One region of the Streptomyces sp. BF23-19 genome, then DNA from elsewhere that is predicted to be linked to it. Evidence: predicted binding sites of a transcription regulator. Region 1 holds the regulator's gene; each other region holds the start of a gene.

What was found. Region 1 encodes HrcA, which represses chaperone genes, less so after heat shock. Its sites were predicted from a motif close to TTNGCACTCNGNNNNNCNGAGTGCNAA; they were not measured.
Region 2: a site for HrcA is predicted at 801-827, ahead of groES (co-chaperone GroES). Genes of this name have one in related genera too.
Region 3: a site for HrcA is predicted at 902-928, ahead of groL (chaperonin GroEL). Genes of this name have one in related genera too.

The regions. Positions count from the first base shown of each region.
Region 1 is NZ_JBGBPT010000022.1:63,081-65,344, forward strand. It holds gene dnaJ (molecular chaperone DnaJ) at 1-784, opposite strand, end outside; gene hrcA (heat-inducible transcriptional repressor HrcA) at 785-1,801, opposite strand; gene AB8A24_RS15130 (MBL fold metallo-hydrolase) at 1,950-2,264, shown strand, end outside.
Region 2 is NZ_JBGBPT010000041.1:46,235-48,498, forward strand. It holds gene AB8A24_RS23130 (hypothetical protein) at 1-714, opposite strand, end outside; gene groES (co-chaperone GroES) at 971-1,279, shown strand; gene groL (chaperonin GroEL) at 1,392-2,264, shown strand, end outside.
Region 3 is NZ_JBGBPT010000047.1:21,697-23,960, reverse strand. It holds gene groL (chaperonin GroEL) at 1-736, opposite strand, end outside; gene AB8A24_RS25040 (cold-shock protein) at 1,062-1,268, opposite strand; gene AB8A24_RS25035 (MoaD/ThiS family protein) at 1,692-1,970, opposite strand; gene thrC (threonine synthase) at 2,009-2,264, opposite strand, start outside.

The sequences.
Region 1 (2,264 bases):
GCTGGAAGGTCGGGTGCGCCAGCTCGTGGATCTCCACGTACAGGTCGCCGGCGGGGCCGCCGCCGGGGCCGACCTCGCCCTCGCCCGCGAGCTGGATCCGGGTGCCGTTCTCGACACCCGCCGGGATCTTGACCGTGAGGCTGCGACGGGAGCGGACCCGGCCGTCGCCCGCGCACTCGTGGCACGGGGTCGGGACCACGGTGCCGAAGCCCTGGCACTGCGGGCAGGGGCGCGAGGTCATGACCTGGCCCAGGAAGGACCGGGTGACCTGGGAGACCTCACCGCGGCCGCGGCACATGTCGCAGGTCTGCGCCGAGGTGCCGGGAGCGGCACCCTCGCCGGAGCAGGTGTTGCAGACGACGGCCGTGTCGACCTGGATGTCCTTGGTGGTCCCGAAGGCCGCCTCGTCCAGCTCCAGGTCGAGGCGGATCATCGCGTCCTGGCCGCGCCGGGTCCGCGAGCGCGGGCCGCGCTGCGAGGCCTGGCCGAAGAAGGCGTCCATGATGTCGGAGAAGTTGCCGAAGCCACCCGCTCCGAAGCCGCCCGCTCCGCCGCCACCGCCCGAGGAGGACAGCGGGTCGCCACCCAGGTCGTAGACCTGCTTCTTCTGCGGGTCCGAGAGGACCTCGTAGGCGGCGTTGATCTCCTTGAAACGCTCTTGCGTCTTGGGATCAGGGTTCACATCCGGGTGCAGCTCGCGTGCAAGCCGCCGGAATGCCTTCTTGATCTCGTCCTGCGATGCGTCGCGGCGCACGCCGAGAACGGCGTAGTAGTCCGTGGCCACTTACGACTCCGCCAGGATCTGTCCGACGTAACGTGCCACTGCGCGTACCGCTCCCATCGTTCCGGGGTAGTCCATGCGGGTCGGTCCGACCACGCCGAGTTTGGCGACTGCTTCGCCGCCCGAACCGTAACCGACCGAGACGACCGACGTGGAGTTCAGTCCCTCGTAGGCGTTCTCATGCCCGATCCGTACGGCCATTCCCGACTCGTTGGCCTCGCCCAGCAGCTTGAGGAGCACGACCTGCTCCTCCAGCGCTTCGAGCACCGGCCTGATCGTCAGGGGAAAATCGTGTCCGAAGCGGGTGAGATTGGCGGTTCCGCCGATCATCAGCCGCTCTTCGGCTTCCTCGACCAGGGTTTCGAGGAGTGTCGCGAGCACGGTGGAGACGGTGCCGCGGTCCTCGGCCTCGAAGGACTCGGGGAGGTCCTGGACGAGCGGGGGCACATCGGTGAAGCGGCGCCCGACGACCCGGCTGTTGAGCCGGGCCCGCAGGTCCGCGAGCGAGGTCTCCCCGAAGGGGCTCGGGCAGTCGATGAGCCGCTGCTCGACCCGCCCGGTGTCCGTGATCAGTACGAGCATCAGGCGCGCGGGAGCGAGCGAGAGCAGCTCCACGTGCCGGACGGTCGACCGGGTCAGGCTCGGGTACTGGACGACGGCGACCTGCCGGGTGAGCTGCGCGAGCAGCCGTACCGTGCGGCCGACCACGTCGTCGAGGTCGACGGCGCCGTCGAGGAAGTTCTGGATGGCCCGGCGCTCGGGCGACGACAGCGGTTTGACCCCCGCCAGCTTGTCGACGAAGAGGCGGTAGCCCTTGTCGGTGGGGATCCGGCCGGCGCTCGTGTGGGGCTGGGCGATGTAGCCCTCTTCCTCCAGCACGGCCATGTCGTTGCGCACGGTGGCGGGCGAGACGCCGAGCCGGTGCCGCTCCGTGAGCGCCTTGGAGCCGACCGGCTCCTCCGTCCCGACGTAGTCCTGGACGATGGCGCGCAGCACTTCGAGTCTGCGTTCGCTGAGCATCGCGCGCACACCTCCAGCTGTGGTCCGTTGCCGTGTTCTGCCGTGTTTGTTGGCACTCTGATCGTTCGAGTGCCAGAGAGCCCCCGCTCAGTGTACGGCCGGGCGGTGAGCCCCTGGCAAGGGAGGCCCGCCAGGGTAGCGTCGCCGTATGGACGTGCGTTGGGAAGAGTCCGGCTGGGAACGGCTGACCGGACGGGCCGGCCGGCGGCGACTGCCGGTGTGGGACTGCACCGTGGGGCTGGTGGTGGGCGAGGATTCGGTCCTTCTGATCGACCCCGGTTCGTGTGTACGCGAGGGCGCGTGGGTACGCGCCGAGGCGGAGCGGCTGACGGGCCGGCGCGTGACCCATATCGCATTCACGCACGGTCATTTCGATCACGTCCTGGGCGGGGCCGCCTTCGCCGGGGCCGAGGTGTTCGGGGCGGTCGGGCTGGCCGCACTGCTGTCGACGGGCCGCGAGGAG
Region 2 (2,264 bases), on a different contig from region 1:
GTCTGAGGCGGTGAAGTCCCCCGTGCACTTCATCGTCCGGTCCCCGTCGGGATCGGGCTCCTCCCATACGCAGCGCTCGGCGCGGAAGGTGCCCTCGACCCCGGTCAGTTGGGTGATCAGCCGCGGTACGGCCACATGGCACATGAAGATCCCGCCGGCGATGCTGACGGCGATCGGGACGGCGTGGATCCAGCGCACCCCGGAGTTCGTCCTCGTCGTACCGGCGACGGCGGCGGGCACCGCGGGGCTCGCGGCCGGCGTCGTATCGGCCCCCCGGCGGCGTCTTCGGCGGGCCAGGAGGTCGCGGGTGACCGCGACCAGGACCCACAGGGGGTACGCGAAGCCGATCAGGCCGATGCCCAGGAGGGGCGCCAGCGACATGAGACCCGGCTGCACGGCCTCGTCGGCCGACGGTCCGTCGACCCGGGAGGCCACCGGCCCGGCCGGATCGGTTTCGAACAGGCCTTCGGCCGCGATCGGGTGGATGGTGAAGGACCCGTCGGCGGCGGTGAAGGAACCGGCGCACGCCCGTTTCCGGACCCCGTCCCAGTCCTCCTGCCACTCGCACTGTTCCGCGCGGAAGCTGCCTTCCACCCCCGTCAGCTTGGTCGTCAGCCGCGGTCCGGCCAACGAGAACGCGGAGATCCCGATCGCTAGGCCCACGGTGATCGATATGAGGTCGCGCCAGCGGAGCTGCGCGTTTCGCCAGGTCATGGGCTGGAGACTAGTGATCCCCGCCGTCTGTGAGCCCCGTCGGGTGGCGTTCCGACGCCGGTCCGCGCAACGCCGGGTGGCAAGAATTGGCACTCCGCTTGACCGAGTGCTAATCGCCGGAATAGTCTCGCACCTGGCACTCACCCCTGGTGAGTGCCAACACAGCGACAGGCAGATCCGGCACCCGCGACGACGGATCGACCTGGTCGCCACCTCAGACAGTTAACCCCGGATCTCCGAAGGGGGAGGTCGGATCGTGACGACCACCAGCTCCAAGGTTGCCATCAAGCCGCTTGAGGACCGCATTGTGGTCCAGCCGCTGGACGCCGAGCAGACCACGGCTTCCGGCCTGGTCATCCCGGACACCGCGAAGGAGAAGCCCCAGGAGGGCGTCGTCCTCGCGGTGGGCCCGGGTCGCTTCGAGGACGGCCAGCGTCTCCCGCTGGACGTCACCGTCGGCGACATCGTGCTCTACAGCAAGTACGGCGGCACCGAAGTGAAGTACAGCGGCGAGGAGTACCTCGTCCTCTCTGCTCGCGACGTGCTCGCGATCGTCGAGAAGTAATTCTCTTCATCAGTACTGCTTTGAGCTGCGCCCCTGGTCACCCCGCTGATTGCCGGGCGGCGAGGGGCGTAGCTCGTTAAACCCGAGTTTTCGAGAGGGCTGAACCGCTCCCATGGCGAAGATCCTGAAGTTCGACGAGGACGCCCGTCGCGCCCTCGAGCGCGGCGTCAACAAGCTTGCCGACACGGTCAAGGTGACGATCGGCCCCAAGGGCCGCAACGTCGTCATCGACAAGAAGTTCGGCGCCCCCACCATCACCAACGACGGTGTCACCATCGCTCGCGAGGTCGAGCTGGACGACCCGTACGAGAACCTGGGCGCGCAGCTCGTGAAGGAGGTGGCGACCAAGACCAACGACATCGCGGGTGACGGCACCACCACCGCCACCGTGCTGGCCCAGGCGCTGGTCCGCGAGGGTCTGCGCAACGTCGCCGCGGGTGCTTCCCCGGCCGCCCTGAAGAAGGGCATCGACGCCGCGGTCAAGGCCGTGTCCGAGGAGCTCCTCGCGACCGCCCGCCCGATCGAGGACAAGTCCGACATCGCCGCCGTGGCCGCGCTCTCCGCGCAGGACCAGCAGGTCGGCGAGCTCATCGCCGAGGCGATGGACAAGGTCGGCAAGGACGGTGTCATCACCGTCGAGGAGTCCAACACCTTCGGCCTGGAGCTGGAGTTCACCGAGGGCATGGCCTTCGACAAGGGCTACCTCTCGCCGTACATGGTCTCCGACCAGGAGCGTATGGAGGCCGTCCTCGACGACCCGTACATCCTGATCAACCAGGGCAAGATCTCCTCGATCCAGGACCTGCTGCCGCTGCTGGAGAAGGTCATCCAGGCCGGCGCCTCCAAGCCGCTGCTGATCATCGCCGAGGACGTCGAGGGCGAGGCGCTCTCCACCCTCGTCGTCAACAAGATCCGCGGCACCTTCAACGCGGTGGCCGTCAAGGCCCCGGGCTTCGGTGACCGTCGCAAGGCGATGCTCCAGGAC
Region 3 (2,264 bases), on a different contig from region 1:
GCAGCGGCTTGCCGGACTGCATGACCTTCTCCAGGAGCGGCAGCAGGTCCTTGACCGAGCCGATCTTGGAGTTGACGATCAGGATGTACGGGTCGTCGAGGGACGACTCCATGCGCTCCATGTCGGTGGCGAAGTACGCCGAGATGTAGCCCTTGTCGAAGCGCATACCCTCGGTGAGCTCCAGCTCCAGACCGAAGGTCTGGGACTCCTCGACGGTGATGACGCCTTCCTTGCCGACCTTGTCCATGGCCTCGGCGATGAGCTCGCCGATCTGGGTGTCGGCGGCGGAGATGGAGGCCGTCGAAGCGATCTGCTCCTTGGTCTCGACATCCTTGGCCTGCGCCAGCAGGGCGGCGGAGACGGCCTCGACGGCCTTCTCGATACCGCGCTTGAGGGCCATCGGGTTCGCACCCGCGGCCACGTTGCGCAGACCCTCGCGGACGAGCGCCTGGGCGAGAACGGTGGCGGTGGTCGTACCGTCGCCGGCGACGTCGTCCGTCTTCTTGGCGACTTCCTTGACCAGCTCGGCGCCGATCTTCTCGTACGGGTCCTCGAGCTCGATCTCCTTGGCGATGGAGACACCATCGTTGGTGATCGTGGGGGCGCCCCACTTCTTCTCAAGGACGACGTTGCGACCCTTGGGGCCAAGGGTGACCTTGACGGCGTCGGCGAGCTGGTTCATCCCACGCTCGAGGCCGCGGCGGGCCTCCTCGTCGAACGCAATGATCTTGGCCATCTGAAGTGGTCCTCCCGGACAGCGGTGGATTGCTCCGGACCGCGCCCGCGCCCGCGACGGACGGCCTGCGTGCCCGGCGGTTCCTTCCCACCGGACCCTGCGGGCCTCACCGACCCGGTCCTCGTTTCAGTAGCACTCTCACCAGGAGAGTGCTAACGCCAATGATTAGCACTCGACCCCCCCGAGTGCAAGCGGCTTGGGGCAAGACCCCGCCACTACCGGGCCTACGCACGAGGGGCCCCCATCCCGTGTCCAGGATGTGGGCCCCTCGTGGTGTTCCAGGTCTTCGCCGAAGACTGTGCGTCGGTGGTCGATCGCTCCAGGACTAGCCGAGTGCGAGCTTGACCATGTCCGCCTGCGGACCCTTCTGGCCCTGCGAGATCTCGAACTCGACCCGCTGACCCTCTTCAAGGGTGCGGTACCCGTCCATCTGGATGGCGCTGTAGTGGACGAACACATCCGCACCACCGTCGACCGCGATGAAGCCGTAGCCCTTCTCCGCGTTGAACCACTTGACGGTGCCCTGAGCCATGCCTAACTCCCCTATTACTGGCCCTTGCGCAGGAACGCACTTCACGATCCCGGGTCAGAACTTGCGTCGGAACGCGTCGACCGAGGCTGAATGTATCTGCGCGGATGCTGTCTGCAACAGGTCAATCCGATGAGAATTCTGGACACAGAGAAACATTGAAATAGAGTGAAAATTTGCCATACTCCCGGGCAACTCGGGCCTGACATATCTCGCCAAAGCCCCATACCGCACTCGCATGTTGGCCCGATGTCGACCCTCACGCGGCCCGTTCATATGCGGCGGGCAAGAACAGCGGAGGGGACTTCCCCAACCCTACCGTGCCCAATCAAGCAGAATTGCCCCCTCCGCTTTTAGCGGAGGGGGCAATTTCGGTTTGCGCGTGTCACCTGGGAGACGACCAGGAGGAACCGGGGGATCCCGGGATCAGCAACCGCCGGCGACGGCCGGGATGATCGAGACGCCGGCGCCGTCGGGCGTCGCCGCCTGCAGCCCGCCCTCGAAGCGCACGTCGTCGTCGTTGACGTAGACGTTCACGAAGCGGCGCAGCTTGCCCTGGTCGTCCAGGACGCGCGCGGCGATTCCCGGGTGGCTCTTCTCCAGGGACTCGATGACCTCGGCGAGGGTCGCACCCTCGGCCGGGACCTCGGCGACGCCGCCGGTGTAGGTGCGCAGGATGGTGGGGATGCGGACGTTGACGCTCATGGCGCTACTGCCTTTCCGGTAGGGCGGAGGAGAAAGGGTCAGACCAGGCCGGCGGCGCGGAACGCGTCCAGGCTCGGGCGGATGGTGGCGGTCTGTCCGCTGTCCGCGGCCACCGCCTCCAGGGTCTTGAGGCCGTCACCGGTGTTGAGGACGACGGTGGTCAGCGTCGGGTCGAGCTGCCCGTTGTCGACGAGCTTCTTCGTCACGCCGACGGTCACGCCGCCCGCGGTCTCGGCGAAGATGCCCTCGGTCTGGGCGAGGATCTTGATGGCCTCGACGACCTGCTCGTCGTTG